3 regions of the Paenibacillus sp. HWE-109 genome follow, and region 3 is predicted to be linked to each of the others. Evidence: riboswitches for the same ligand, from Rfam matches in the RefSeq annotation. Region 3 holds a riboswitch; each other region holds the start of a gene.
The links. A riboswitch is a leader RNA that binds a small molecule or an ion and turns the genes downstream of it on or off. The one in region 3 is predicted to bind FMN.

Region 1 (10,089 bases), 250 kb from region 3:
CTGGTTAACAGCAAGGAATTACCGGCCTCCACAGCGGCGCAATGGATATCCCTCTTCTATGCTGGCATTACAATCGGTAGATTTATTACCGGATTTATTACGTTCAAACTTAGCAATCGTACTCTCATTCGCAGTGGTCAAGTGACTGCATTAGCCGGCGCAGCACTGCTATTTCTTCCATTGCCGACAGAATTCTCGCTTGCAGGCTTGATGATAGTAGGCTTGGGCTTAGCACCGATATTTCCATGTATGCTGCATGAGACACCTGAACGTTTTGGAAAAAAACACGCGCAAACCATCATGGGCTACCAAATGGCTGTCGCCTACACGGGCAGCACGTTCATGCCTCCGCTTCTCGGTTTGCTGGCTTCTTTTGCGACAATCGGGATCTTCCCTTATTTTATCGGCCTATCAGCCGTGGCAATGCTCTTGTTTTCGGAGCGGTTGAATGTGTTTCTGGGGAGAGGGAAGCGCGGGGAACGATTAACTGTTTTTTGAAATAAAAAAGAGCCGCACGAACGAATTCGCACGACTCTTTAAAAATTAAACACTGATATCGAGATTTCCACCTAAATTTGGTTGCACACTACGTGTCATCATTTGAATCATTTGTTGTGCTTGTTCAGTTGATTGATCTTTAGCCATTTTCAGCACGCTTAATCCAACAGCTTGGCCTAAATTGTTCTGAGCTAAAGACATTGAGAGAGCAGGGATGTCCATGAGGTTCCTCCTTCGAATGGATTATCTTACTTGTTATCTATCGGCAAATGCATTTGCAATCGTTAGCTCAAAGCCGGAAATGGGATGTTGAAAAGGAACGTTTAATTCACTAATACTCCTGAGGTGCTCATGTAGTAAGGTGCACTGTTTGCTCCACCTGCTATCCAAATAACGTAACTTGAATTTTCATCAACTTGAAATTCAAGTTGACTGAAGTAGGGACTCTGAACATCTCTCTTAACTATTGGAGCTTCAGTGTAGGAGCCATTTTGAATCTTATATGCAAAAATATACATGTTTGGATTATCGCTATACAAATTTACAATGAATGTTCCATTATCAAAGGCACTGAAACCATACCAATCTCTATCATTTACTGAACTGATATAAGAAGTAAGGCTACTGCTTGTGGAGCCAGGAATTGACCACGCGTTATAAGGGGTATCATTTGGTTCATAGGTGTCGTTTATTGCAAATGCTGATTGTGAGGAAAAAACAAGTGATGATGCGATAATACCGACAGTTAGGATTTTTTTTAAAGGCTCTTCATCATAATGGATTCTCTCCTCCTGAAATGCGTTTTTTTGAAATGAATTATAATATATTCCCAGTTAAAAGACGCCGTTCTTATTAGAACGACGTCTGTAGTAATGATTAATTTATTGCGAGCTGATATTTATAAGGGCTGACCGAAGAACTAAGGGAATAAACGTGTAATTTATATTCGACATTCGGTAGGAAGTTAATTCGATATTGAGTGAGTTGCTCAGTATTTGTAATTATCGTTTTATCAACGACGCCACCGTTAGAATCTAGAATCGAAACACCATACTGAATCCCGCCGAAAGGTGATACTAAGGTGATTAGTGCAGTAGCCCCAGGGAAGTAAGTGTTCGAAGGGAACGTGACTGAATACCAATCAGTATCACTTGGGCTACTTAGTGTACCTAATTTATTATAATTGAATGGATTGATAGTTCCCGCAGGAGCACCAGCAAGATATGCTTCAGGAGTATAATAATTATTGTTCTGTACATCTGCTTGCTCATCGATATTGGTGTTTGCGAAAGCGCTTTGTGCACCAAATGCTAACATAGAGACTGCTGACAATACGATTGCGATTTTCTTGAATTTCATTTCTCTTTCCTCCTAATTTTTACTATATTTACCTGCAAGAGTTATAGTATACCAAATCCCAAAATAATACAATTAAATATTTATTATGTAATTAAATTGTAATAAATGGTAACTAACTTTATCTAATTTTGATAGAATGGTAATGAGGATTGGGATAGGATTATTGCACAGCTCCATAAATAAAGAGGCTAAAGCCCTTATGTACCTGGGTTTTAGCCTCTTTATTTTTAAAAGTTCGTATATTCAAAGCTTTACTTTTTACGTAAATTTGACTTGTAAAAGCTAAAAAAGAGTAACAATCATCAGTCTTTACGAGCGGATGCAACAAGCAAGAACAAGACAAAGATCAGCAACCATATCCCTTGCACCATATGTACCATCGCCTTTTACTGTAGTCAGTCCATCATAACAAGAATGCAAATTAATTTCTGTCTGATTATTAACAAAAAATGTCGAAAATGCTCGTTTTATTGAAGTTTTTTTCTGAAAGTTGTTGTGATTTTCAACTAAATAACTATGAAAGCGCCGCGCAAGAGGTGTTCTCCTTGGCTTTAGTGATGAGATGTGCGAATTTCGCATATTTTGAATGTAGCAGGGATGGTTTCATCCATTTACTAATCAGGGGGGCTTTCATGGAAACAGGGAAGAATGTAGGCAAAGTAATCACATACGGCGTAGTCGGAGCGGCCATAATTCTTATAGCTTTAACTGCGTTTAGCACGGTGGAAAACGGCCATGTTGGATTCAGAAAAACATTGGGAAGTGTTAGCCTAACCGTGCTTGAGCCAGGCCCTCATTGGAAATGGCCGTTTATTTCAAACATTGTAGAAGTTAATACGCAAGTGGCTAAGTCAGAATCTGACGCAGCCGCGTCATCCAAAGACTTGCAACCTGTTCATAGCCATGTAGCTGTTAACTTCACTATCCCAAAAGGACTTGCGTACAAGTTATTGCATGACGTAGGTTTAGACTTCGATGCCAAAGTAATCAGTCCTCACGTGCAGGAGATATTTAAGGAAGTTACGGCAAAGTACAGTGCAGAGGAGTTAATCTCAAAACGTGAACGAGTTGCCTTAGAGACTAACGAGTTACTGAAGAAATCGCTGGAGGCTTATAACATTCAAGTGGGGGATATTTCAATTGTTAACTTCACATTCTCCGATGCTTTCAACCAATCGATAGAGCAGAAACAAATCGCCGCTCAAAATGCAATGAAAGCTCAGAACGATTTGGATAAAGCAAAGATCGATGCGCAACAAAATGTAGTTAAAGCAGAAGCAGACGCTACTGCCGCGAAAGCTAAAGCGGATGCCGATCTATATGTAGCGCAACAAAAGGCAAAGGGGAACCTGGAGTTAGCGAAGTCAATTACTGCGGAGTTGGTAGATTATAAGTTCCTTGAAACGTGGAAAGGTGATGTTCCTGATGCTTGGGGCAACGGTTCGTTAATTAACATGCTGCCGAGTAAAACTCCCGTGCCTACTGAAGCCGCTAAGAAGTAATCTTATAAGCGGGCGGGGGATAGATGACCTATAGAAGAGGGAGGCAGTGAAGCCTCCCCGTTGATCTCGCCAAACTTACCGATGTTCAACCAAATCAATTGCGCCTAGAACAACATGGGCAAGACCAAAGCCGAGGACACCGATCCCAACAAGTTTATACTTGCTGTTCAGCAGTGTAGCACCTGAAGCAGAAACCACAGTTCCAAGAACAGTAGGAATCAATCCTTCACGCATATACAACACTCCTTTTGGTTTTGTTTGGTGAGACATTTTAGTGTGCTTCAAAAACGAATCAATAAACATGAAAATCCTTGCTTTTTTCATTTTATGGTGTTAATATAAATTTCAACGTTACTTATATTTAGTAAGTGAATTTTAAATGATTGAACCTTCAGGGCAGGGTGCAATTCCCTACCGGCGGTGAGGATACGAACACGTATCTCAAGCCCGCGACTCCCAGCTTAATCAGCTGGGACTGACTTGGTGGAATTCCAGGGCCGACGGTTAAAGTCCGGATGGGAGAAGGTGAAGGACAACTTGTTAAACGCAGCCGTTTAACAAGTCTGTTTGTCGATGCCCCCGCAGATTAAATCGCGGGGGCCTTATTTCTTTCTGAAAGGTTCAATTCAAAACATTCCTCAGGAGGTTTTTGAATTGGAAAATGCATGGAAGCTGGAAAGTAAGCGCGTGAATGGGTTGACTTCGCGCACGAGCGCCATCAACGGGATTTGGTACGTTGCACTTGGCGCTGCCTTGTGGGGGGCGGATCCTTTATTTCGCATCCTGTTGTTGAAAAGTTTTACCTCTGCACAAATTGTATTTATTGAACATTTGCTTCTGGCTTGTTATGCGCTGCCGGTATTGATCAAATACCGCAAGACCTTGACCGGCAAATTAACGCTCGGCGTAATTGGTGCGCTGCTCTTCATCTCTTGGGGCGGGTCGGCGATTGCCACCGTATTGTTTACCGCGGCCTTCTCTCACGGCAGTGCCAATGCTGTCCTGCTATTGCAGAAATTGCAGCCTTTGTTTGCGATCATTCTGGCTCGCGTGCTATTGAAAGAGACGCTGCCCGCCAAATTTTTCACCTATATCGGGATTGCGCTATTGGGCACGTATTTGTTGACATTCGGCCTTGCTTCACCGCAAATGGGCTTGAAGGATTTGGGAACAATAAGCTGCTTGTTTTCAATATTGGCAGCTGTTTTATGGGGCGGATCTACCGTTATGGGGAAATTCCTGCTGCAAAAAAACATAGATTTCCCTGTCGTGACTTCGCTCCGTTTCCTGTTAGCCATCCCCTTGCTGACCGTTATTCTTCTGGTGAGCGGTGATGTTTGGAAAGTTACTGGACCCGGCAGTGAACTGGCGATGATCGCGGTAAATTTGCTGTTCCAAGCCTTTTTCCCTGGCTTGCTCAGCATGCTGCTATATTATAAAGGGTTGTCATCGACCAAAGCGTTCTTTGCAACGTTGGCAGAGCTCGCATTTCCAGCCATGGGTGTATGCTTGAATTGGATAGTTTTTGGTCAAAAACTGACGATAGGGCAGCTAGCTGGCTTCATCCTTATCTGGTTAACCCTGTGGTTAATGAGTCGAAGTCAAAGGAATGTTTCCGAATAATTTATTTGCTAAATAATAGTTGCCCTCGTCTGGTCTTCAACGACTGCATGAGAGCAGTTTTTTTGTGCGCATGGAACGAAATTCATCTGCTTGCGATTGTTATGCTATAATGAACCCGATTAACAGCAGGAGATGATAACTGGATGGCACTGCGTAAGATGTATCGGAATTATTTGCAAAATAATTTGTTTATGAGGCTGCTGCTCCTCTTTTCCATGATTACGGTCGTAACGATTATTTCGTTTTCTTATTTTATGTACTATTCGATGTCGCAAGCGGCGATCAATCGCGAATTGGATATACAGAAGAAAGCGCTGACGAATGTTAACAATTATTTGGGTGGAAAATATGATTCAGCCCAGTCAATCCTATTTGGCCTCTACCGGGATAGCTCGCTGGCCTCGGGTGTATCTTTTATGCTGCAGCACCCTTTTCAAGAGTATGTGCAGCATAGTTTGGAGCAGTATAATTTGGGCGGCAACAGCATGTGGAATGATGGGCTGCAATATTTTAAAAATCAGGTGGAAGATAACGAAGATATCCGTAATTTGCTGTTATACAGCGAGGATCAGCAGACTTTATATGCGCTCGGGCAAAATGGGCAAATGAAATTCGTTCCCACCAATCGCGCCCGCTCTTATATCCCGGATGTGATGGCTCTCGAAAGCAAGAGTGTGGAACTGCCGAATATTTGGGTGCGTGAAGCGATCGGTCAATGGGATCAGAACCTATATGCGATTCGAACGCCGATCACGGACAAGCTGACGCTGAAGACGATCGGGCAGCAGGTCGTTTATTTTAGCACGGATGGGATTTGGAAAATTCTGCAGAACGATAAGGATGACCTGAAAGGGATCATTCTTGTCTTGGCTCCGGACGGCGGTGTGCTGTTCGATTCTTCGAATCAGTACGTTGGGCAGCCTTATCCGCACATGGATCAGATCAATGCGATGTATGAGAACCGTGGTTCCAGCCAAGGCGACTATGTGACGAAACTTACGCAAAGCAAAGGGAATTTCAGCACTGTCAGCATCATCCCCCGCAAAGAGCTGGATGCCTCTTCGAAGAAAATCGGAAGTACGATTCTCCTCATCAGCGCGATATGCATCTTCTTCGCCATCCTGATTCCGTTCCTGGTGGTGATGAGTGTCGCCAAGCGGACCAATCAAATCATCCGATTCACGCGAAAGGTGAAACAAGGTGATCTAAGCGTGCGGATACCTGATGTGCGCGAAGATGAGATCGGGCAAATTTCACGGAGTTTTAACGAGATGATTGAGGAATTGAACCTCTATATTGACCGGGTGTATAAGGCTAATATCAAACAAAAGCAGACAGAACTGACGGCGCTGCAAGCTAGGGTCAATCCACATTTCCTGTACAATACGCTGGAAGTGATTCGGATGCGGGCAATCTCGCAAGGCGCACATGATGTCGGGGAAATGATTTACAGCCTATCGGCACTGTTCCGAAGTTTTGTCCAACAGAAGAAAATCTACACGCTCAAAAATGAGTTGGAAGCCTGTCGCCTGTACCTGGAACTTTTCCAAATTCGGTATAAGGATAAATTTACGTATGCCATGGACTGGGACAGGCGGCTCGGGTCTGTGCGTGTGATGAAAATGTCGCTGCAGCCGGTAATTGAGAATTACATTGTGCATGGTTTGCGAAGCGAAAGCTCGGATAATCAGCTTCACATTCGGGTGAAGCAAGTTGAGGCGTTTCTACATGTGCAGGTAGAAGACAATGGCAACGGGATTTCGCCGCAGCGGCTCAAGGAATTGGCGTTATTTCTGCAAGATGAGGAATTGGAAGGGGAGTCTTTCGGGTTGCGAAGCATCAATCAACGGCTTAAACTGCTGTACGGCAGTGAGTACGGCGTCAAATTACACAGCCAACCGGGCCAAGGAACGGTCATCGATATCTGGTTGCCGATGGACGGTGGAGCGGAGGTGGACGATGTTTAGGGTTTTTCTTGCGGACGATGAACCTTTCATTATCGAAGGGTTGTATGACATTATTGATTGGGCGGAAGTTGGATTGGAAATTGTGGGGCATGCCAGCAATGGACAGAAGGCTTTGGACGCTTTGCAGGAAACATCCGTCGATATTTTGGTAACCGACATTTCTATGCCGATTATGAATGGGCTGGATTTGATTCGGCATGCAAGATCGATTCACCCCGAGTTGAAGGTGATCGTTCTTAGTGGTTTCGATGAGTTCTCTTATTTGAAAGAGGGCATGCAGCTAGGCATTGAAAATTACTTGCTCAAGCCCATTAATATTCAAGAACTTAAGGCGTCGCTGCAAAATACCGTTGAGAAGCTGAATACGATGAACGAGACTCAGCTGGTACAAGCATACAGCAAGCAAATTCTGAAGGACAACACGCTGCATCGTTGGTTGACGCATCAGATTGCGCCGCTGGAGTTCTACGAGCGTGCAGAACTTCTAGGCATCAACCTAGCGTGCGCCTATATGGTAGCAGCGGTTCTGCGAATGCCTATGGATGCAGATAAGGGCTTGGAATTTATAGCCTCCAGGCTGGATGCTCACGAATGGGTGACTGTCTTCCTCGATTTGGACGGAGATATCGTGCTGCTTGCGTCCATGGACCAGATGGAAGAGGGGAAAAAAGCCTTGATGGCACTGCTTCAGCAGCTGCATACCGCGCTTCAAGACCAAACGGTGCGCATCTCCATTGGGACCGTCGGGCACCTCCCGGATCAGGTCGCGCAAAGCTATGAAGCCGCCAAAAAAGCGCAGGAGTATTTCTGGATTTATCCGGAGCTGCCCTTGATTGATTATCAGGAGTTGGCCATGCACCAAGACAATCCGAAGGTGGATTTCTCGATCATTGATTGGCCGGCCTATGCGAAGCTTATTATTGCCAAAGATATAGAACATCTGCGTGCTTGCATACATAACGATTTCAAGCGAATTCAAGCTTTGCCGGGAATTACGCCGCACGACTTCCAGAATATCGCCTTCGAGATGGTCATTCATTTCAAATTGGAAATCAAAGCAATCCGCCATACAGAAGAACTCGAGGCTTATCATCTTGCCTTTGACCAGATTCGCGCGGCGGTTGCGTTGGAAGAACTGGAAGCTGCCATTCTGGAGATTGCTGAGACGACAATTGGCTTCCTGATTTCGGATGTTCGAAGTCCGATTGTGCAGCAGGTGTTGAAATATGTTCAACAGTCTTATGCTGAGGAGCTCTCGCTCAAAATGCTGGGCGCTCACTACCACATTCATCCTGTTTACTTAGGGCAATTGTTTCACAAAGAAATTAATGAGACATTCACGGAGTATATGAACCGTTTCCGGGTTGAGAAGGCCAAAGAACTGCTCAAGACAACGCATGCGAAGGTTCATCAGATTGCCAAAGAGGTAGGTTATTCCGAATTGGGTTACTTTTATAAACAATTTAAAAAGTATGTCGGTATCTCGCCGACGGATTATCGTGGATTGCTCTAGGGAAAACTTAGAAGCAGTCTTTTTTTTGAGCGAAAATGATTTGATAGCGTTTTTTTCTTTATTTTAGACATGGTTCATTTAGTTTATCGTCTATTTGTAATTGCTTTCATGCGGTACTGTAAATATAGCCCCTACGGGCGTAGACAAACGAGTATTCACTAGGGAGGATTCAAAAAATGAGCAAGATGAAAAAAAACTTGGTCACTACATTAGGATTGACGTTAGCTGTTTCCATGACACTCAGTGCTTGCGGCAGCAAAGATGCCGGCGATGCAAAAGGAAATGGGGCAGCGAATAAACCCGTTGAATTAATTTGGTATACGATCGGAACGCCACAGAAAGATGTGGATCGCGTTATGGCTGAAGTCAGCAAGTACACCGCGGAGAAAATCGGTGTTACGGTGAAAATGAATATGACGGACTGGGGCGATTACGCTCAAAAAATGCAAGTTATGACCGCTTCCGGCACACCTATGGACATTATGTTCACGTCTTCATGGGCATTTGATTATGTGCAAAATGCGCGTAAAGGCGCATTCAAGCCGATTGACGAGCTGCTGCAAAAAAATGGACAAGGCATTGTTAAAGCATTGGATCCTGCTTTCTTAAACGGTTCCAAAGTAGATGGACATAACTACGGTGTTCCAGCGAATAAAGAGCTGCCAGCACAAGACGTATGGCGTTTCAATAAAAACCTGGCTGACAAATACAACCTTAGCTTGGATAACGTGAAATCACTGGAAAGCTTAGAGCCGCTGCTTTCAGCGATTAAAGCCAAAGAGCCGAATATTTACGGACTGGCTGTTGATAAAAACTACATGCCGTATGTGCCATATGACTACATCATTGAGAAAATGCCAATGGCTGTTAGCGTAGACAACAAAGATTTGAAAGTAGTTAACATTCTGGATACACCAGAAATGAAACAAGCTTTGAAAACTATGAATAAATATTACAAAGCTGGCTACGTTCCAACGGAAGCTTCCACGCTGACATCATTGAATGACGTACAAGTGACTGGCAAGTGGTTCTCCGATAAAGCGACAAATCAACCTTTCGCGGACAACCTTTGGTCAGCAAGCTATGGGTACCCGGTCGTATCCAAACCAGCAAGCCCAGCTTTAATTTATAACTGGTCCGTTATGGGTTCTATGCAAGCAATCTCGGCCAACTCCAAATATCCGGAAAAAGCGATGGAATTCCTGAACCTGCTCAACACAGATCCTGTACTTCGCAACATGGTCGATTCCGGTATTGAAGGCGAACACTACAAAAAAGTCGACAACGATAAAATGGAAAACTTGCCGGCATCCAAAAACTATGATATGCCGACTTTCTCCCTTGGTAATGTGTTGTTAACATACAAAGATGTCAAAGATCCTGCGAACAAATGGGAAGAGTTCAAGAAATTTAACGATACAGGCGTACCTGCTCCACTGCTTGGCTTTAACTTCGATCCAACCAAAGTAATCAACGAAATCGCCGCAGTACAGAACGTGAAAGAAGAGTTCTGGGCAACACTGATGACGGGTACTGTTGATCCAGATAAATACATTCCGCTTGCAAACGAGAAATTCAAAGCAGCCGGATTGGATAAAATTATGACAGAAGCACAAAGCCAAATTGA
Region 2 (10,089 bases), 570 kb from region 3:
TAAGACCAAAACACACCGTCACTCCGCTCTTCGCCCCTTCAAACGCCGCTTGCGTCACGGCTTCCACATTGCCATTCAGCGCTGCAACGACGAAGCCGCCAACGATAAACAACAACCAAATCCAATTCACCATAGATTTGCCCTCCTAATCGGCCCACTCGGATTCAGATATCATAAATAGCTCACGGACTAGCATTCTCAGCACATACCCATAGTGCGAGAGCAATGTTGCTTGATATGGCTCACTTTTTTGAAATGAGAAGGTAGATTGACTTTCAGCTTGCAGGAGCGGACTCGTCTTGTCATAAATTGGAATCGTTTGAATCAGATTATTTTTAAGAAAGTACTGGATGGTTCCACGTTCGCCTAATCGATAGGAAGTCGTTGCCGGGTCAGCCAATGTTACCTTGCGCGTCAACAACTGGGCTTCTCCTTCAGCTAACGGATAGGAGAAGGTTCTTCCCACAACGCCTGTTGAACCTTCAACAGCGTCTCCTTTGTTCACAAGAGTTAACAGCGGGAAATACGCAAAGCCATATTGGAGCAATCGCCCATGATCGCTCCAATCATCCGGATCATTCAGCGTAACGACAGCAAGTTGATGCCCGTTGCGTGATGCAGAAGAAACCAGGCAGCGCTTGGCAAGCTTCGTATAGCCTGTTTTCACACCATCAGCGCCCTCAAACAGGCTCAACATTTTATTTTTATTTAGCCAGGAGTAATCCCAAGCTTCATTCGGGTTCGGCACTTTTTTTAGCTTCGTGGAAACAATATCTTGAAAGACGTTGTTTTTCAAAGCGTACGCGGTTAGCTTCGCCATATCATTGGGACTTGAGCGATGACCTTCCCCTTCATCCAAGCCAGAAGGATTCGTGAAATGCGAATGGTCCATCCCGAGCATTTTTGCCTTCTCATTCATGAGATAAACGAAGCCGTCCACACTGCCTCCGATATGTTCTGCGATTGCTGTCGCCGCATCGTTCCCTGACCTAAGCATTAAGCCGTACAGCATATCATGGAGGCGCATTTCCTCACCAAGCTTCAAATAGATGGACGAGCCTTCCTTGCCAAAAGCTGTTTTGGTTACCTTTACTTTATCGTTCAAATTCCCTTGTTCAATAGCAATAATAGCGGTCATTATTTTTGTTAAACTAGCAATGCGCATAGGCGTGTCCCCTTTTTGGCTATAGAGAATACGGCCTGACTCGACATCAATTAGGGAAGCGCCAACCGCATTCGTGTGAATGCCTGGCGGTGCTGCATCCACTTGTGCCAGCGGTGCAAGCAGTAAACTAAGCAGCATACTGCACATTAGGATGAAACGGACTTTTATCTTCATTGTTATCCCCCTACCCGAAAGAACTTGTACCCTGCTTATGCAAAACTTTGTACAAGTATATGCTGGCGGATTGGGGATATGTCCAAAATAGACGAATCGCCGCTCATTCCATACTCACAACAAAAAAGCTGTCCACAAAGGACAGCTTCAACATAGGCCGATCACTACACGATGAAATTTTGATTTTCGATATTTGTTACATTGTTAGCTCCATTTGCGCCAAGCGTGCTGGCAGCAGGCTTCGCAGTCAACCCTTTTATCATGCTCTGGATTCTGTCCACCACCTGCGGTGCAGAGTCGATCAGACGCTCGAGGATGTGCGTTTGATTGTCAAGCGGCACAACTTTGACCCCATTTTTGCCGACTACAAGAAAAGCAATAGGTGTAATGGATACCCCGCCGCCGCTACCGCCACCAAATGGCAGGGAGACCTTGGCATTCAGCGCATCGCTTTTGCTGATTGAACCTCCCTCGATCTCTATTTCGGAATCGGTTACGAACTCGCTGCCCCCTGCCGCAAAACCAAATCCTACCTTCGAAATCGGCATGATGACACTGCCATCCGGTGTTTCTACCGGGTCTCCAACAATCGTGTTCACGTCAACCATTTCTTTGATATTTTCCATGGCGACTTTCATGAGGCCTTGAATCGGATGTTCGGACATGTTTGTATTCCTCCTTAGCGATTTTAGCCAGACAAGCTGGCATCGGAAACGCAAGCGTTAAAGACCAAAACTGGTTCTTTTTTAGAATGCCCTTAGTGGAATAGCGTTATGTACTGTTCAAGAAGCCGTTTTGACTCTGGATCTGGACTTCAAAGCAATTTGAATCCATACGCGCAGGCCACCCTTTACTTTCGCCGCGCGCACCAACAGGCGAATTCCAGCTAACACAGCAGACCAGACGCGAATGCGTCCTGCGAAGCGAAATTCAGTTGAAAACTGCTTTTGATTATATTGTGGAATGACATCAATTCGCGGTTTCGCCACTAACTTCACATAGCGAATCCCTAAGCCCAGCAACGACGATTTGATCCCCCAAATCGCCCCAGTTGTGATGGCTGTTTCTGGTGCGTCTCCAACTCCAACACGTGTGATCCATTTGAGTTCCGTACACTCCACTTTGGCTAGTGTCATCTTCACCCATTCATACAGGTTCAAGGTATGCAACAGAACCACTTTCGCTTCCTTGTAAAAAGCAATAACTTTATCTTTCGTAATATGATCCTTTTTCGCATCTTTTAATTCGAGCTTTTTGTCATTCACAACTTCCGACTTAATCATGATTCCCTGCGTAAAGCCTTTGAATTGAATAATTGGAATCACATATCGATAGCGTACAAGCCCAAATAAAGCTCGCATCTCGACGGACAGCGTATCATTATCCTTTACCCTTGAGAAATAAAATTCCCCTCGTATAAAACTGACTAGGACAGCGATAATCGCCACAGTGACCACAAGCAGTGCAAGCCCTATCCACAACAAGGTGATATGCCTCCTCAGCAAAAAAACTCCAATGCAAGAAGAAGTCTTCTCGCCAGTGGAGTTAGTATGAGCTAAAAAAGGAAATGAAATGCATTTCCGCGTGACCTTATTCGTGCTCGTCGTACTCGTCGTGTCCGTCGTGTCCGTCATTCACATCTTCAAGGGTTAATTGTTTCTGATCGCCACCCAAGCGGTCAAACAGCATGCGGGTCTCTTCTTCCAAATCAAAATTCCCTTGAAAACTCGTTGAATCCGGCAATTCCAGAATGGAGCCAAGCCCAAAATATTCAAGAAATTGTTTCGAAGTCCCATAGAGGATCGGTCTGCCTACCGCATCAGCTCGTCCAACTTCTGTAATTAGATCTTTGCCGGTCAAGGTTGCCAATGCGCGATCACATTTGACCCCGCGGATTTCCTCGATCTCGACGCGTGTAATCGGTTGCTTATAGGCAACAATCGAAAGGGTTTCAAGCGCTGCCTGGGAGAGGGATGAGCGTGATGGTGTGTAAGCCAACCGTTCAAAATACGGGGCATGCTCTGCCAAGGTCGTCAATTGATACGCCCCAGCTACCTCCACGATTTGAATGCCGCGTCCCTTCCGTTTGAATTCGGTTCTCATATCTTTAAGCAGATCGCGAATCAAATAAAGGTCTAATTCCATGACTTCTGCCAACTGTTTCGCATCCAAGCCTTCGTCACCAGAAGCAAAGAGCAGTCCTTCAATAATTGATTTCATCTGTGGGAAATTGAGTGTCAATGTCAGAAACCTCCTCTTTCACTTGGATAACGATATCCTCGAACAGCTTGTGCTGATGGCAAACGACTTTCTTCATTTTCATTAATTCTAGAATCGCTAAGAACGTAACAACAATTTCTTCCCGGGTCATGTCGTAATCAAATAATTTGGAAAATAGTAATTTGCCGCCTCGTACCTTGAGCAAATCGATGACTTCACGTATCCGGTCTTTCACGGATATCTCATCCCGGCGAATGCGTGCGACCACATTCCGATTGGCTAATTTGCGCAAAGTCCGCTGAAAAGCGAACAGCAGATCCGCTACATCCAATCCTTCAACAGGATTCTCTTGACTATGCGGCAGGAAAGAAGTTAAATCCTCAGGTTCACGCGTGTAAACCAAGCTGCGCTCCACCTCTTTATCCCTCAGCATGTCAGCAATCGACTTATACTTCCGGTATTCAATCAGCTTGGCAACCAATTCAGCTCGCGGATCAAGTTCGTCTTCCATATCATCAAAATATTCATCAAATTCAATTACAGGCGGCTTAGGCAGCAGCATCTTACTCTTAATGGAGAGCAGCGTCGCAGCCATAACTAGAAATTCGCTTGTAATTTCTAGTTCCAATTCTTGCATCGCTTGCACGTAGCCTAAGTATTGATCTGTAATCTCTTTGATCGGAATATTATAAATGTCGAGTTCATTTTTATCGATCAAGTGCAGCAATAGATCAAGGGGGCCTTCAAAAGCTTCTAACTTATAGGTGACTTTCATCTCTGTTCCCCCTTGTCATAGTGAAAATACTTGCATTACAAACTGCGCGGCAAAAGGATATACATGCCCAAGCAGCCATTGGCCCATCGGTGTAACCAGTAGAACGATAACGAGAATAAGTGCATAACGTTGATTTCTTGAGAACCAGCCTTGCCTATTGGCGGGAAATAAACCTTTTAAAATATACCAGCCATCTAACGGATATAGGGGCAGCAAATGAATCAAACAAATCATGATATTGACAATGACGCCATACTGCAAATAGACTCGCCATTGTTCCACGGTTATCGACTCCGCCGTTCCACCCGCGAAGGCAGGTAGAAAGAAATTGAGCCACCAGAAGAACAAAGCGAGCAGCAAATTGGTAAAAGGACCCGCTGCATAGACCAAGGCGTTGGATAGCTTTGGCTTTCTTGGGAAACGAGCAGCGTCAATGGGTATTTTCTTCGACCAACCGTAAGGTCCGAATACGATCATCGCCAATCCCAAGGCATCCAAATGTGCCAAGGGATTGAGTGATAACCGTTTGCTGTCCCGAGCTGTTCGATCTCCGAGCAGCCAAGCTGCACCTGCGTGCGCAGCATCATGCAGCGTCATCGCAATCAGAAAGGCGACCAGTCGGGGCAGCAGTGTTTCCAAATGATAATAAGAAAGCATTAGGAAGTGAATTGCTTCGTCAAATTAGCCATTTCAATCGCAGTTACAGCCGCTTCCCAGCCTTTATTTCCAGCCTTCGTTCCCGCGCGCTCAACAGCTTGCTCGATGGAGTCCGTTGTCAGTACGCCAAAGATCGTTGGAACGCCCGTTTTCAAGTTAATAGCGGAAACACCTTTCGCTACTTCGCTGCACACATAATCAAAGTGAGGCGTTGACCCCCGAATGACAGCGCCGAGGGTTATGACCGCGTCGTATTTGCCGCTCTCAGCCATTTTTTGCGCGATAAGGGGGAGTTCGAACGCTCCTGGTACCCAGGCGATATCAATCTCATCTTCCAGTACACCATGACGCTTCAGAGCGTCCTGTGCGCCGCCAAGCAATTTGGATGTGATGAACTCATTGAAACGACCTACAACAATCCCATATTTCAAGTTTTGCGAAATTAAATGTCCTTCAAAAATGTTAGCCATGATTATAGTCTCCCTCTCTTATCGAAACGTGTAATATGAAACCATGCAATCTCTATGCTTAAATGCCGCTGCCCGAGTCATGAAAACTCAGCATGTGGCCAAGCTTTGCTTTCTTTGTTTGCAAATAACTCAAATTATCTGCTTTGCTGTCCATTTGGATGGCCACTCGCTCCACGACTTCTAAGCCATAGCCTTCCAGACCTTTGATCTTGCGTGGATTGTTCGTCAATAAACGAAGCTGCGTGATGCCCAAATCCTTCAGAATTTGCGCCCCAATCCCATAATCACGAAGATCTGGAGCAAATCCAAGTTTAATATTCGCCTCTACCGTATCTAATCCCTGCTCTTGCAGAGCATATGCCTTCAATTTATTGATTAAACCGATTCCGCGACCTTCCTGTCGCATATATAATAATACACCATTGCCCTCTTCATCAATCTGTTTTAGTGCTGCATCCAATTGCGGACCGCAATCACAGCGATGAGAATGGAATACATCTCCCGTTAAGCACTCGGAATGTACACGAACCAAGGTTGGTTTGGAAGGATCGATCGTTCCCTTGACCAATGCCACATGCTCTTTGTTGTCCAATTGGTTGGTATAAGCAATGGCCTTAAACGTGCCGAAATCCGTTGGCAGCTTAATTTCAACTTCGCGTTCAACCAATTTTTCCTGTTTATTGCGATAATGGATTAAATCCTGAATTGTAATAATACGCAACTCATGTTTGGCGGCAATGTCCATCAAATCAGGCACACGAGCCATCGTGCCGTCTTCTTTGATGACTTCACAGATGACAGCGGCAGGATAAGAATCGCACATAATCGCTAGATCAACAGCAGCTTCTGTATGACCTGCCCGACGAAGTACACCGCCTTTTTTGGCAATCAAAGGAAAAATATGACCTGGCCTGCGGAAATCCTGCGGTTTCGTCTTAGGATCAATCAAACCCATGATTGTTCTCGAACGCTCATGAGCGGATATGCCTGTGCTCGTATCGCTATGGTCAACAGAAACCGTAAACGCTGTGCCGTGGTAATCGGTATTCCTGGCTACCATCGGAGGCAGATCCAGTTCTTGTGCCCGTTCTTCTGTAATCGGTACGCACACGAGTCCGCGTCCTTCTTTAATCATGAAATTAATCACTTCCGGTGTTGTTTTATCCGCAAGCGCAATAAAATCACCTTCATTCTCACGATCCTCATCATCGACAACAATGATGACCTTGCCCAGCTTGAGATCCTCCAGAGCTTCTTCAATACGGTTGAAGTTGATTTCTGTCATATTCACCTCTCCTATCCTAATCTCTTTGCTGTTGCAGCTTACATAAAACCATTATCAGCCAGAAAGCTGGCAGTTAGCTTGCTTGGCTTATGACTATTTCCATCTGCTGCGTCAGAAGGACCGAATTTGAGCAGACGCTCCATATATTTGCCAAGTACGTCACATTCCATGTTGACCGTATCCCCGGCTTTTTTGTCATGCAGGACCGTTTGCGCAAGTGTATGCGGAATGATGGATACCGCAACTTCACGTTCATTCACATCGACCACCGTGAGGCTTATACCGTCAATTGTGATGGAACCGCCAGTAATGATATAGCGAAAAATGTGTTTATTGTCCGGTTCGAACCGATAAACAACCGCATTTTCTTCGGGAATGCGTGAAACAATCGTTGCTGTGGCGTCCACGTGTCCTTGCACGATGTGACCGCCAAATCGTCCGTTGGCAGCCATCGCTCGCTCCAGATTCACGCGCGTGCCGCTCTGCAGCTTGCGTAGATTCGTCTTGCGATACGTTTCTGGCATAACGTCGACTGAGAAGGAGTCACTGTCAAAGGAAATGACCGTCAGACAAACCCCGTTAACCGAAATGCTGTCGCCCAGGTGAACATCTTCCAGCACTTTCTTGGCGCCAATCGTTAAAACCATCGCTTGCCCTTGACTATGAATGCGGCGCATGTGGCCGATTTCTTCAATTATGCCGGTAAACATGACAGCCCTCCATTCGTTAGCTCGGATATATCGGATAGCCGCTGATGCTGATATCCGGACCGAACTGCTCGACCTTCACCCGGTCGAGCGTAATTGCTTGTTCCATCTTCGCGAAGCCCTCGAAGTGGATGTTCATCGGTGCTGCATGGCCTCCGCCGATCAGTTTCGGCGCGAACATCAGCACCAGATTGTCGATCAGGCGCTGCTCAAGCATGGCGCCGTTCAATTGACCTCCACCCTCTAGGAGGATGGAGCCAATCTCCCGCTCGCCGAGCTGGCGCATGGCGAGCAGGAGGTCCACCCGCGGGCCATCCCCGCAGGTGAGGACCGTGACGCCGCGCGCTTCCAGCGCGGCACGCCGCTCCGCGGGCGCCTGTGCGCTCGCGAGCAGGATCGTCGGCTGACGATCCTGCTCTGTGAGCACGCGGGCGCCCAGCGGGACTCGCAGCTGCGAGTCCGCGACGATCCGCACCGGCTGCACAGCCGGTACGTCCCCGCGCGCGCTCAGCAGCGGGTCATCGGCGATGACGGTGTCAACGCCGATCATAATCCCCTGATGCTGATGGCGCAGGGTATGAACATAAGCGCGCGACGCGGGCGATGTGATCCACTTGCTGTCGCCTGTCTTCGAAGCAATGCGACCGTCGAGTGTGCTCGCCGTCTTCATCGTCACATACGGCATCCGTGTGACGATAAACTTATTGAAAGCCTCATTCATTCCTGAGGCTTCCTCAGCGAGCAAACCGACACTGACCTCGATGCCTTGGGCTTGCAGCTTGGCGATCCCTGTGCCGGCAACCAGCGGGTTAGGGTCCGTCGTTGCAACCACAACCCGGCTTACGCCCGCTTCGATGAGACGATCGCTGCAGGGCGGCGTCTTGCCATAATGGCTGCAGGGCTCAAGCGTGACATACGCCGTGCTTCCCCTTGCGTCCTCGCCTGCCATTTGCAAGGCAAGAACTTCGGCGTGTCCGTGGCCGCGCTGCAAGTGCGCTCCCATTCCCACAATACGTCCCTCTTTCACCAGGACGCAGCCGACAACCGGATTGATGCCTGTTTGACCCAGGGCGCTTGCCGCCATTTGCAAAGCAAGTTTCATGTAAGCTTCGTCATTCAGTACTTGCACATTGTTCACCGCCCTTACCCTCAAGCCTAATTATGAATGCAAAAAGACCCCTCCGTATATCGGGAAGGGGCCAGAGATTGTCGAGATAACACGAAGAAGCTTCTGCTAATACGTACTTGCTGCATTTTTGATCAAACCAAACAAGAACGACTGATCTGTATAAATAGACAGACTTGCCGAATTTTTGTTTACGTGAAAAAATGTACAAGTACGCACAGCGAATGTTAGATTCGCGTTTTCCTTCTCCCATCCAGACTATACTGTCGGTTCCGGAGTTGCACCGGATCAGCCGTAGCGAAGCTGTATGTCAGGTACCGCTAGCTTCAAAACGGGTCACGGACTTATCGATAGCTCGAACAGATGTTCATGCCTCGAATCACCGCCGGTGTGGAATTTCACCACGCCCCGAAGGTTTTGCATACATATGAAAGTAACTAACAACTAAGAATTAGCTAAAAATTACTTTGGTAATGAAAAATTTATCACTCACACCTGGAAAAAGCAAGGGCTTTTTTTATCTAACATTCTTCTAACAATCAAGGGCTGCTTCCTTTTCGGCCAGTTCAACGCGATTGCGGCCCAGACTTTTCGCCTGATAGAGCGCTTTATCGGCAAGCCCAAACAGCTTATCCGTCACAGAGGTTGTTTCTGGAAAAGAAGCTACGCCGATCGAGACGGTGATATGCTTGCCGCCAGGTCCCGCTGTCTCTTCCAGCGATTTCCTGAGCATTTCAGCTCTTGTCAGAGCGGATTGCAAAGTTGTACCTGGCAGCAAGACAACGAATTCTTCTCCCCCATATCGAAAGCAAACGCCGCTTTTACCTAATGATTTCTGCAAGCTTTCCGCAAGGAATTGCAGCATATAATCTCCGAATTCATGCCCATAGCTGTCATTCACATGCTTGAAATTATCAATATCCAGCACAAGAATGCTGAACCGTTTTTCCTGTGAAAAAAGATTAGTCATGAACAGTTCCATCGTGCGGCGGTTATATAACCCTGTCAAGGGGTCTGTTTGGGCATCATGGGACAAATCGTCGAATTCAGTTCGCAAATGGCTGACAGCCAAACTAAATGCCTTATGCAGCTTATTAGCTTCATACATCCAGGAGTGAATACGCGGAGGCTCTTCATGTTCAAGGTTATTGGTTGACAGCTTTGCCGCGTAATTAGCCAGTCTCACAAGAGGCTCTGACATTTTCCGAATTAAGGTGTAGATGACAAGCATAAAAGCGAGTAGAATCGGGATAACGACGACCAATACCTGCATAACGAGTTGACGCGTTGCTTTCAATACAATATTTGTAGGGGTTTGCGCAACAATCCCCCAGCGGGATTCCTTCATATAGGTAAAGCTGGCCAGCATATCGACACCCTTCGTATTCGTAAGCCTTTGGACACCGCTTTTCCCTTCCAATAGCTGGGCAACTGCTGGATTTTCTACCACTTTTTCACCTATGCGAGACGGTTCTGGATGATAAATCAGATTGCCTTCCGAACTTACCAC
Region 3 (10,089 bases):
CTTCAGCCATTCCCACAGATAGGCGGGCTGCCCCTTCAGTTGGTCAATTAGCGTTTCCCAGGCTGGAGGTTCGTTAAGCCAAACCGAAGGTTTCGTGCCATAACCGAAATAAGCCATATACTCCGACGGAAGCTTCATCGCTTGCATATTGCCGGATAAATAGAAGATATGAAGCTCTGTGGAGACGAGTACGTGGCCTACATGCCAGTGAATCGAATTGTTGAAGCCTTCTGGCACCTTATTACGCCCATCCACCGGGCATCTTTCTGCAAGCTCCAGAAGCTTGGCGTATTGGTCGTTTAGAATATGGAATACAAAGTCATCTCTCATCGTGGTTGTTCCTCCCCTTGTCCATCATCCGTCGGTTTTGCTCCGACTTCCTATGGAATGATTGTAACAAGGACGGCGCCTGAGCAAATGTGCGAAAAGTAATGAATAATCAAGGGCAATCGCTATGCCAAAAGTAATGTCATTTCCTTATAAGAGCCGGCGAACTGCAAAAATAGCCGCCTGCGTTCGGTCGCGTAGTCCCAGCTTCGCCATCACGCTGGACAGGTGGTTTTTAGCGGTGCCTTCCGTAATATGCAGGGCATCCGCGATCTCTTTATTGTTTAAGCCTTCAGCAAGGAAGGCCAGCACATTCTTCTCACGTTCAGTCAAGCTGGCAAGCCCTTCCTCCTCATCCTTCAAGAAAGCGGGAGTCGGCATGGAGCTTCCAGCCGTCCCCTTGTTCAGCCCCTTCAGCAGCATCGACGTAATCTCGGGCTGAAGAACTGTTCCTCCGTTGCAGACAGCGTGAATCGCGCTGACGATCGCCTCGGACGGCATATCCTTCATGAGATATCCGTGCACACCTTGCTCCAAAGCCCTCAGAATTAGCTCCTCGTCATCGAACGTGGTCAGGATCAGGATTTTGGTCTCGGGATAATGCTTGAGGATGAGCGCGGATGCCTCCACACCATCCATTACCGGCATTCGGATATCCATCAACACCGCGTGAGGACGCCACTCCATCACTTTGGCATAGGCGTCTCTCCCGTCCGCCGCCGTGCCGACCACCTCCATGTCCGGCTCCAATTCCAGAATCGTCGCTAACCCTTCCCGCATGAGCCTCTGATCATCCACTACGAGAATCTTCATTGTCTCTCCCCCTCCATGCCTGCAGCCGGATACGGAAGAATCGCTCTCACCGAGAAGGTTCTATCGCCTTCCTCCCCGAACGAAACCTCTCCGTGCCATTCCTTTACTCTTTCTTGCATGTTCAACAAGCCGAAACCCGGTTTCAGCTCTCCTGGTAAAACTCCGTCATTACTTATCACTATCGAAAGCCCGCCCGTGTCGTAAGCCAGTTGAATAGAGGCTTTGTTCGCGCGTCCGTGCTTCTTCGCGTTCGTCAACGATTCCTGGGTGATACGGTACGCCGTGAGCTGGAGTTCACCTGGAAGCGGAACCGGATCGCCTTTCAGGTGAAACCGGGTCTCGACCTCCGCATACCTCGTGAACTCCTCGGACAGCTTGTCCAAGCTTTCGGGCAGGAATGTCGACTGCACAGGCTCGTCCCGTATCGTCCGTACCGCCAACCGTATTTCCTGCAAGGAGGCCCGCAGCAATTCCTCGCATTCCGAATAGATCCGTCCACTACGCTCCGAGTCAACCCGGCTCAGCTTGCGAGCCGCTTGCATCTGAACGATCAGTCCTGTTAATTTATGGCCTACCGAGTCATGCAGCTCCCTTGCGATCGTGACCCTCTCCCGTGCCGCTCCCCATTCTTCCGCTTGGATAGCATATTCCTGCAGCCTCTCGTGGGATTCCCTCAGCTGCGCGTACAAGTGAAGTGCGTCCTGCCTCGCGCGTTGATAGAAATGAAGCAAGAGGCACACGATGCCCGCAAACACGATAAAAGAGCAAGTCATAAAATAGCTAACTTCGTCCAACTGTTTGAATACATACCAATCGATAGCGATCATGATCGCCAAATAGACGGCAAGCAATACTACACAGGTGATGATGATGGATCGGAAGCTCTTCGGGAACATCAGAATGGCCAACGCCGTAATCCCGACCAGCAGTTGATTGGGGACTTGTCCTCCAATAAAGACGTAGCCGTAAGCCGCCGAAACCAGAAAATCCAGAATCAGAACCCGAATCAGCATGTTCCTACGCACCTTCGACTTGGGCAGCCGAAACCGAACGAACAAAAACACAGCTATCGAAAGAACGATAAAGCTCAGCCGCCAGAAGAACGCGGTCGATGTTTCATAGTAAACGACCCCCGTCACGGCGAGACTCGCGATCAGCTTCAGCGCGAAGAACAGCTGCCAGAAAAGAAGGCCATTTCTCGTTAAATATCCTGCCGGATCCATAATTGCGTTCCTCCCTTTCGATCGCCTGGAACTAGCATATAAGCAAAAACGCCTTCGGCGTCCTTATGGACGCTGGAGAAGTCGTCAATGATCACCCTGCCGGCCTTGATTTCTTTGTCTATCAGCGTAGATGTACGCATAGCCATGCAATCTTTATTGTGCATCAGGCACATGGCTCCTCCTGAGGCTTAACAGTAATTAGGAAATATTCACATGGTCAAGGATACACGACTCACTTCATTTGGTAAATGGGTTATGACTATAAATTCTGAAATTCTTAAAGATAAGAAACATTACGACTGCTGCTCTCGAACGCTCATTTTCCTGCTCTCCACGGTCTTGATGGTTTTGAAAACTTTGTGGTACAATGCAACCTAATTGAATACGGACCTTCGGGGCAGGGTGAAATTCCCGACCGGCGGTGAAGAGCCATTCTGATAGGCTCCAAGCCCGCGACTCGTCGAATTCCTCTAAGGAAGGGACGACTGACTTGGTGAAGTTCCAAGGCCGACGGTTACAGTCCGGATGGAAGAAGGTCACAACTAAGCATGGAGATGAATCGTTTTTGAAAACGACTCCGATCCAAGCTTATTTGGATATGCCCCGTTATTTATATAACGGGGCATACTTCTTTAGAAGTGTCCTATTCAAAAACCGAAGGAGGTTGTTGAATATGGAAAGTGCACCGAATTCAATCTATTTTTTGACTGCTCTTTTTCTCGTTCTTTTATCTGGATTTTTGCATGCGTTGTGGAATCTTTTTACGAAGAGGAGTGTAAAAAAAGACGTATTTTTGTGGCTATGTCAATGGGCGGGGGTAATTGTTTATTTACCTTGGGTTATATTATATATTCCCCAATCGGTCGCAGACATAAAAAGTTATTCTTTACTATTTGCTTCTATGATTTTGCACGGAATTTATGTAATACTGCTCGCTAAAACGTATTCATTGGGAGATCTTTCTCAAGTCTATCCAATCATGCGTGGAACAAGTCTATTATTGGTTCCACTGATATCTGTATTTTTTTTAGGACTTCACCTAGGTGTCGTAAGCTGGATAGGTATATCTTTTATTGTTTCGGGGATTTTTTTCATTAGTGGAGCTAAGTTTAACAAAATTTCGCCTCGACCGAAGGTGGCCATACTCCTCGCAAGTTCAGTAGGCATTTGTATTGCGAGCTATATTCTGGTGGATGCAATATCTATTAAATATTGGCCACCTTTCGTACTGAATGAAGCAACAAACTTGGGGAATGGATTAGCTTTATCATTTTCAGTTTTTCGTTCCCGAGCAATAAGGAATGAATGGAAAATCAATTGGAAAACGGTTCTATTAGGGGGCATTTTTGCACAGGGTGGCTATCTGTTATTTTTATATGCTGTAACAATTGCCCCTGTAGGACAGCTAGCACCTATGCGAGAGATTGGGACAGTTTTTGGCACAATGTTTGGAATTGTTATTCTTAAAGAGAAACAAGGTAAGAGTCGAATTATTGCTTCTATTCTCATTGCAACGGGGATCATTATTCTTGGATTTTCAGGACGCTGATTTAAATGAGTGTGTTGCATGTACAATTGGATTCCGGGAAACATGACTTCTTGCATAGAGCATGAAAACATTCACCAAAAGTCATGCTTGTCCTCATTCGAATATCTATCTTTTCGCATATTTGCCTCCTTCCTTTTTTTGATAACATAAAGGTGAAAGAAAAAACGGAAGCAAGGAGCTGTAAAAATGAAAAATATTAAAATTATCAATTGGATTCTTGTGGCCATTGTTGCTCTATATTTCTTTTTAAGTGCTTATATAGATTTGGCCCATACTCCCCAAGCCGTAGAGACGGTGAAGAAGTTAGGTTATTCGGAGTACTTTTTGGATATACTTGGAATCGCAAAAGTTCTGGGAATTATCGCGCTTCTTGCTCCAAAATTCAATAGATTAAAAGAGTGGGCGTATGCCGGATTTACTTTCGATGCGATTTCAGCTATCTGGTCGAACATTGCTAGCGGCTATCCTTCGGAAAGCATTGCAGCTGTAATAGTAATTGTGCTTCTTATGGCCTCCTACATTGTGTTCCGCAAGCTACAGAACGAAATCCATGCAGAATCCGCCAACAAATCTTAGGATTAGTTCTAAAATACTACTTTTTCCACATCCGTTAACTGAATTAGCCGTATTCATATTTCCCCAATAATAATCCGAAGGAACAACATACAGTCGTTCCCTCGGATTATTTTGTTTATACAAAACGATACAGAGGCATTTTGTGTATAGTGAGCTACGAAAATATTTGATATTCTAATTGCAAATATCTCTGATGAAAGAAGGAATATTCATGGCATTTGACGGTTTACTAATGCATCAACTTGCCAACGAAATCAATTCTAATTTACCGATGACAATCAATAAGATCATACAAATTTCTGATACGGAGATTCTCCTGGATGGACAATCAAACGAGCGTAAACTTAGGCTGATTATCAGCATTCATTCACAAAATAACCGTATAAATTTCACAGAAGAAAATTATTCGGAATCGAAACAGGAAAATGAATTTTTGATATTACTGGCAAAACATCTACGCGCTGGCGTCATCCAAAGTATGGAACAAGTCGGTGTTGAACGAATATACTGCTTTCAAATCAGTGTTGGGCCAGTTCGCTTCACACTTTACATTGAACTGCTAGGCAAAGATGCAAACATCATACTTGTCGATGAAGCGAATAACATTATTGGTGCAATGAAACAAACATCGCTCTGCAAAGCCAGTGCGCGGACACTCTCGCCTGAAGCCATTTATCACCTTCCATTTGATGATAGCGGAAAACAGAATCCTTTCCAGCCGTCTTCCATAATTGAATCAGAGTCACTTGTAACACAATTTCATGGTTTTTCGCCTCTGTTAAGCCGTGAATTTCAATACCGAATGCAGCAGGGGCAGTCATTTCACGAAATTATGCATGAACTAAACAGAAGCGATAAGCTTTATTTGTCGGAAACAGAGCAGGGTATCCATTTTCATTGCATTCCGCTTACACACTTGAGGGGAAATTTGAGTTTTTACCCGATTATGGAAGGCGTAGATATTGCCTTGTATAACATGCAAACTCGTCAGCAATCAGATCGTTTATTCCAATTGGTACGCAATGAATTAATTAAACGCTCCCGAAAACTTTCAAAATTGGAGCAAGCAGTTCTTGAAGTCGGGCATTTTGAGCAATATCGTACCTATGCGGATCTACTTTACACATACTATCATCTGCTTCCCCGCAACGATGCTTCTGCCGATCTCAAGGATTTTATGACAGGAGAACTGCTTTATATTCCATTAGACATCAAACTGAGTGCAAAACAAAATGCTCAAAAATACTATGAAAAATACAACAAAGGAAAAATTGCTCATACCAAACTCAAGGAGCAAATTGTGCTTTGTAAAATGGAATTAGATTATTTTTCTCGGCTTGAGTCCCGGCTTGAACTGGCTGATGGCATAGATGTATTAGAAATTCGCAGGGAGCTAGAAAAACACGGCTATTCTAAAGCAAAGCAAAACCAATCAACGAAGAAAAAACAGAACAGGAAGTCTAACATTATGACTTTTCAATTCGACCATGATATCAAAATCTTCGTAGGCAAGAACAGTATTCAGAATGATTACCTAACATTCCATTATGCCAAGAAAGAGGATTTATGGCTGCACGTGAAAAGTTATCACGGAGCACATGTTGTTATCAATACCTCAACACCTGATGAAGAAACGTTATATTATGGGGCCTTATTGGCTGCTTACTTTTCGCAAATCAAGGCCTCTAGTTCGGTAGAAGTAAATTATTGTAACTCTTAGAAAGCCCAAAGGCGCCCCAATGGGATTGGTGTTACTTGGAGCCCACAAAACAATGTATGTCAGGCCAAAGGAAGAAGTTATTCAAAAGCTCCTGACCGAAAATTTAGTTCAGAAAGCGTAACTCTATGTGAGCATCTTAGGCGGTGGATTTCTTGATTGATACAAAGTTGAAATGTGAATTTGTTTGTGCTACAATCCATGTAATTAATCTAGGGGAGATGATGAGAATAATGTAATATTTCTTGCTTTTTACACGAATGATAAAACAATATTGTTTTATTCTTTGTTAAGCAAGAAAGTTACTTATTCTCTTCACTCAAATAAAATAACAATATCTAATCCATTAATTGGGTTAGTTTTTAGTATTTGTTTATTTGAGCTACAAGAAAGGTAACTTTCTTGTAGCTCTTTATTTTTTATGGAGGGTTTGGAAGGAACGGTCGAGGCAAAACAACATTCCTGAACCTGCTGCCGAGCCGATAAACTTTATTGACGTCATTTCCCGTATGCAGATTGAAGAACTATTGCTGGAACATTTAATGCTTATTTTATATTAGGGAGGTTGAAATAAATGTTTGAAGTTGTAAATGTTCATGTGAACCGTTCATTGTCCGTTGGTATGGTTCACGATCAAACTATAACGATGCCGGAGCATTATCCATCCATCGATAGATGCACGTAGCGATTCTAGCTGCAAGCATCGCGGGTTTTAATATGGTTGGTTAATGTACATATTAAGCACCAACATTGGTTGCTAATGAAATTTTCTCCGGTATGAGGAGAAAAAACATGAAATCAACTTCGAAATACGAAATGATTCAACACATATTGGCTGAATTAAAACAACCTGCATATCGGTTTCAACAAATTGCGGACGCGATCTTCAAGCAAAGAATTGGTGAATATGACAGGATGACCATACTGCCCAAGGGTTTAAGAAATGAATTAATTAAGAACCTTGGCGAACACGTTTTGAACTTAACCCCTGTCATGCAAAAGACATCCAGACAAGTGAATAAAGTGCTTCTTTCCATCGAGGGCGGTGAATTCATAGAAGCAGTTCAACTAAGCTATGAGCGCGGCTGGAAATCATACTGCATTTCCAGCCAGTGCGGATGCGGATATGGTTGTCGCTTCTGTGCAACAGGTATAATCGGACTGAAACGAAATCTAACCGCCGATGAAATTACCGATCAATTGTTATACTTTCATTTAAATGGTCAAGCCTTGGATAGTGTTTCGTTTATGGGCATGGGAGAGGCGCTAGCCAATCCTAATATCTTCGACACGCTTATGATTCTAACAGATCCACGAACCTTTGGCTTGGGATATCGAAGAATTACAGTTTCCACCATCGGAATTTTGCCGGGGATCGATCGTTTGAGAAAGGAATTTCCACAGGTTAACCTGACCTTTTCACTGCACTCTCCGTTCGACGAACAGCGGAGCGAACTAATGCCCATTAACAATAGATTTCCGCTTAATGATGTGTTAAACAAGTTGGATCAGCATATTCGTGATACAGGTAGAAAAGTATATATTGCGTATATATTACTACGAGGAGAAAACGATTCAATTGAGCATGCGGAAGCCGTTGCTGCTTTGTTAAAGGACAGAGGTCCTTGGGAACATTTATATCACGTCAATTTGATCCCCTACAATTCAACCGAGGTGACTCCTGAAAGCTTTCATCAATCAGACAAGGATCGGGTTCAAAAGTTCGTCAGAATCTTAAAATCAAAGGGAATTAAAGTAACTGTGCGAACTCAATTCGGAACGGACATTGATGCAGCTTGTGGTCAGCTATACGCACACAACAAGTAAAATAAAAAATTTAGACCAGTAGTACAATTAGAAAATTAAAGTACAAAGGAGAATGAATTTTGTCTCATACGAATATTACAATCACCCATGTTCAATTCCATGCAAAGACAGATATTTGGTGATATTTGCATGGAATAACATCGTCACCAATCATACTGGCTTTGCTACTTGAAATATTACATTTATTCAAGGAGTGAATCTACATGAGATATATCAAGGCTACTGAAATTCTCCCAAAAGAATTGGTTGAAAAATTGCAAGATTTTGTGCAAGGTGAATACATTTACATTCCCGCAATAAAAGAGCAACATAAAGAATGGGGAGAAATATCCGGTTCTCGTGAAGAGATTGATAAGCGAAATAGTGAAATAATACAAGCCTATACATCTGGTAATACGATTCAAGAACTTGCAGATTCTTACTACCTTTCTGTTTATGCAATCAGAAAAATAATTTACAACAAATAAATATCGCTGAACTGTGATTCTAATTTTGGACGAATTAAAAACACTATGTTGTCAGAAGATGATCCCTGTATTCAACACGGGATCATCTTTTTTATATCCCCTGATGCAGAAAAGAAAAAGAGATATAAGTGTTTGAACAGAGCTCTAAAACTATCTCTTCAGTGCCGGACTTTAGTTGGAGAAAAGGTTGTAGTCCTACCAGCTTCTCAAATATCATTTGGTACTATAGCTATTCACAGGGCTACACAAACCTGATACAAATTAATAACTACTCTTACGCCCATGCATTCGTGGCGGAGGGAGTACAACATTGATGATACACTCCCCTGCATTTCAATCAATCTTTCAATACTCCCTGCGCCTCAATGCTACTTACGAGGTATAAGATAGGGTGCCATTCCCATTGCAATAACTTGATGCCCCTTATCATTTGGATGGATGGGCAGAGATCCGCTCAAGGCATCCTCAATTTTTCCATTTCGATATCCATAGATAAGATTCGCTTGTTTTCCATCGAACCATGTATGAGCGGGAGCAATACTTACATTGTAACTTTGGGCGAGCTCTTTCGTTATACAATTAAGTTTGTCTACTGACTCAACAGCAAGAGGACTGTTAGGGAATGGATTGTACTGCGTGCAGCAGATGATGCGGGCATGGCATCCTTTTTTTATTTGGGATACAATGGCACCTAGGTTGCGTCTATAGTTTGCTGCAATTTGTTTTGCGGCTAATGGCTGCTGATTTCGAAGTGAAATCAATGCTGCATTTGCTAAATCCACACCTCCGATCCATATAGAAACAACAGCGGCATGCCGAATAACTGAGGCCCCCCGCCATATCACTGAATCTAACAGATCATCGCTGGTCCAACCAGGCCGAGCCATTACATAACAAGTAGCCTTATGGGAGCTTGAATTTAATGTAGATACGGTCAATTGGGGATAAGCATTTGCAAAAGAGGAGGCATTTTCCCCAAATGTGATGGAATCTCCAAGAGCTGCATAGATCATAGCAATATTACCAACTCCTCAATTAATCATACATAAAACGCAAATAACCAAATGAAAGATCAGTGCTAATGATCGATTTTTTGATTACTCCTGCACTTCATCAAGTGCATCTTTAAGGTATAATATTGCAACTATGCTTAGGTTGTGTGGGTATTAATAAGTATTGATTCAATTAAAAGTGATATGGTACTAGTCAGCAAAACATGAACAAACACGAACTTAGCGGGTAATCCACAGACAGTTTCTCCATTAAACCTTACAACCATATGGCTTAACTAGTTTTTCGTAGGTGAGAAATCTGAGAAAGTATTTAACCTGGCACTGAATGAGCGGATCAAGATAAAACCAATTCTCAGTTTCTGTTGCAGCACTCAATTTGGTGCATACGTCCAAGCAAACACTATTTAACGAACATATTTTATACCGTAGTGACAAATCACCAGAGGGGAATGAGAAAACATGGGAGCAGTAGGTTATGGTGCAAGTTGTGCAGGTTACGGTTCAAGCTCAGCAGCTATTTTGGTTCTTTTTATTCTTTTGGTTATCATCACATCAGCTTTTGTATGGTAATTCCTTA

Region 1: it holds a riboswitch for FMN, as region 3 does, so the genes downstream of both, LOZ80_RS19065 (DMT family transporter) here and LOZ80_RS19970 (DMT family transporter) in region 3, are expected to answer to the same signal.
Region 2: it holds a riboswitch for FMN, as region 3 does, so the genes downstream of both, ribD (bifunctional diaminohydroxyphosphoribosylaminopyrimidine deaminase/5-amino-6-(5-phosphoribosylamino)uracil reductase RibD) here and LOZ80_RS19970 (DMT family transporter) in region 3, are expected to answer to the same signal.

What each region holds. Positions count from the first base shown of each region.
Region 1 is NZ_CP091881.1:4,417,091-4,427,179, reverse strand. It holds gene LOZ80_RS19090 (MFS transporter) at 1-498, shown strand, start outside; gene LOZ80_RS19085 (YjfB family protein) at 544-720, opposite strand; gene LOZ80_RS19080 (hypothetical protein) at 1,375-1,857, opposite strand; gene LOZ80_RS19075 (prohibitin family protein) at 2,490-3,359, shown strand; gene LOZ80_RS19070 (asparagine synthase) at 3,435-3,593, opposite strand; FMN riboswitch at 3,743-3,890, shown strand; gene LOZ80_RS19065 (DMT family transporter) at 4,032-4,982, shown strand; gene LOZ80_RS19060 (sensor histidine kinase) at 5,126-6,949, shown strand; gene LOZ80_RS19055 (response regulator transcription factor) at 6,942-8,462, shown strand; gene LOZ80_RS19050 (ABC transporter substrate-binding protein) at 8,639-10,089, shown strand, end outside.
Region 2 is NZ_CP091881.1:4,096,218-4,106,306, forward strand. It holds gene LOZ80_RS17570 (nucleoside recognition domain-containing protein) at 1-133, opposite strand, end outside; gene LOZ80_RS17575 (D-alanyl-D-alanine carboxypeptidase family protein) at 146-1,339, opposite strand; gene ytfJ (GerW family sporulation protein) at 1,504-2,004, opposite strand; gene LOZ80_RS17585 (DUF2953 domain-containing protein) at 2,122-2,823, opposite strand; gene scpB (SMC-Scp complex subunit ScpB) at 2,930-3,559, opposite strand; gene LOZ80_RS17595 (segregation and condensation protein A) at 3,543-4,334, opposite strand; gene LOZ80_RS17600 (site-2 protease family protein) at 4,350-4,991, opposite strand; gene ribH (6,7-dimethyl-8-ribityllumazine synthase) at 4,991-5,461, opposite strand; gene LOZ80_RS17610 (bifunctional 3,4-dihydroxy-2-butanone-4-phosphate synthase/GTP cyclohydrolase II) at 5,520-6,746, opposite strand; gene ribE (riboflavin synthase) at 6,785-7,456, opposite strand; gene ribD (bifunctional diaminohydroxyphosphoribosylaminopyrimidine deaminase/5-amino-6-(5-phosphoribosylamino)uracil reductase RibD) at 7,473-8,582, opposite strand; FMN riboswitch at 8,817-8,999, opposite strand; gene LOZ80_RS17625 (sensor domain-containing diguanylate cyclase) at 9,112-10,089, opposite strand, start outside.
Region 3 is NZ_CP091881.1:4,668,636-4,678,724, forward strand. It holds gene LOZ80_RS19950 (DinB family protein) at 1-330, opposite strand, end outside; gene LOZ80_RS19955 (response regulator transcription factor) at 478-1,140, opposite strand; gene LOZ80_RS19960 (sensor histidine kinase) at 1,137-2,363, opposite strand; gene LOZ80_RS19965 (hypothetical protein) at 2,342-2,527, opposite strand; FMN riboswitch at 2,748-2,904, shown strand; gene LOZ80_RS19970 (DMT family transporter) at 3,037-3,912, shown strand; gene LOZ80_RS19975 (DoxX family protein) at 4,099-4,488, shown strand; gene LOZ80_RS19980 (Rqc2 family fibronectin-binding protein) at 4,700-6,208, shown strand; gene LOZ80_RS19985 (Cfr family 23S rRNA (adenine(2503)-C(8))-methyltransferase) at 6,998-8,032, shown strand; gene LOZ80_RS19990 (CD3324 family protein) at 8,236-8,499, shown strand; gene LOZ80_RS19995 (SGNH/GDSL hydrolase family protein) at 8,868-9,512, opposite strand; gene LOZ80_RS20000 (YjcZ family sporulation protein) at 9,972-10,082, shown strand.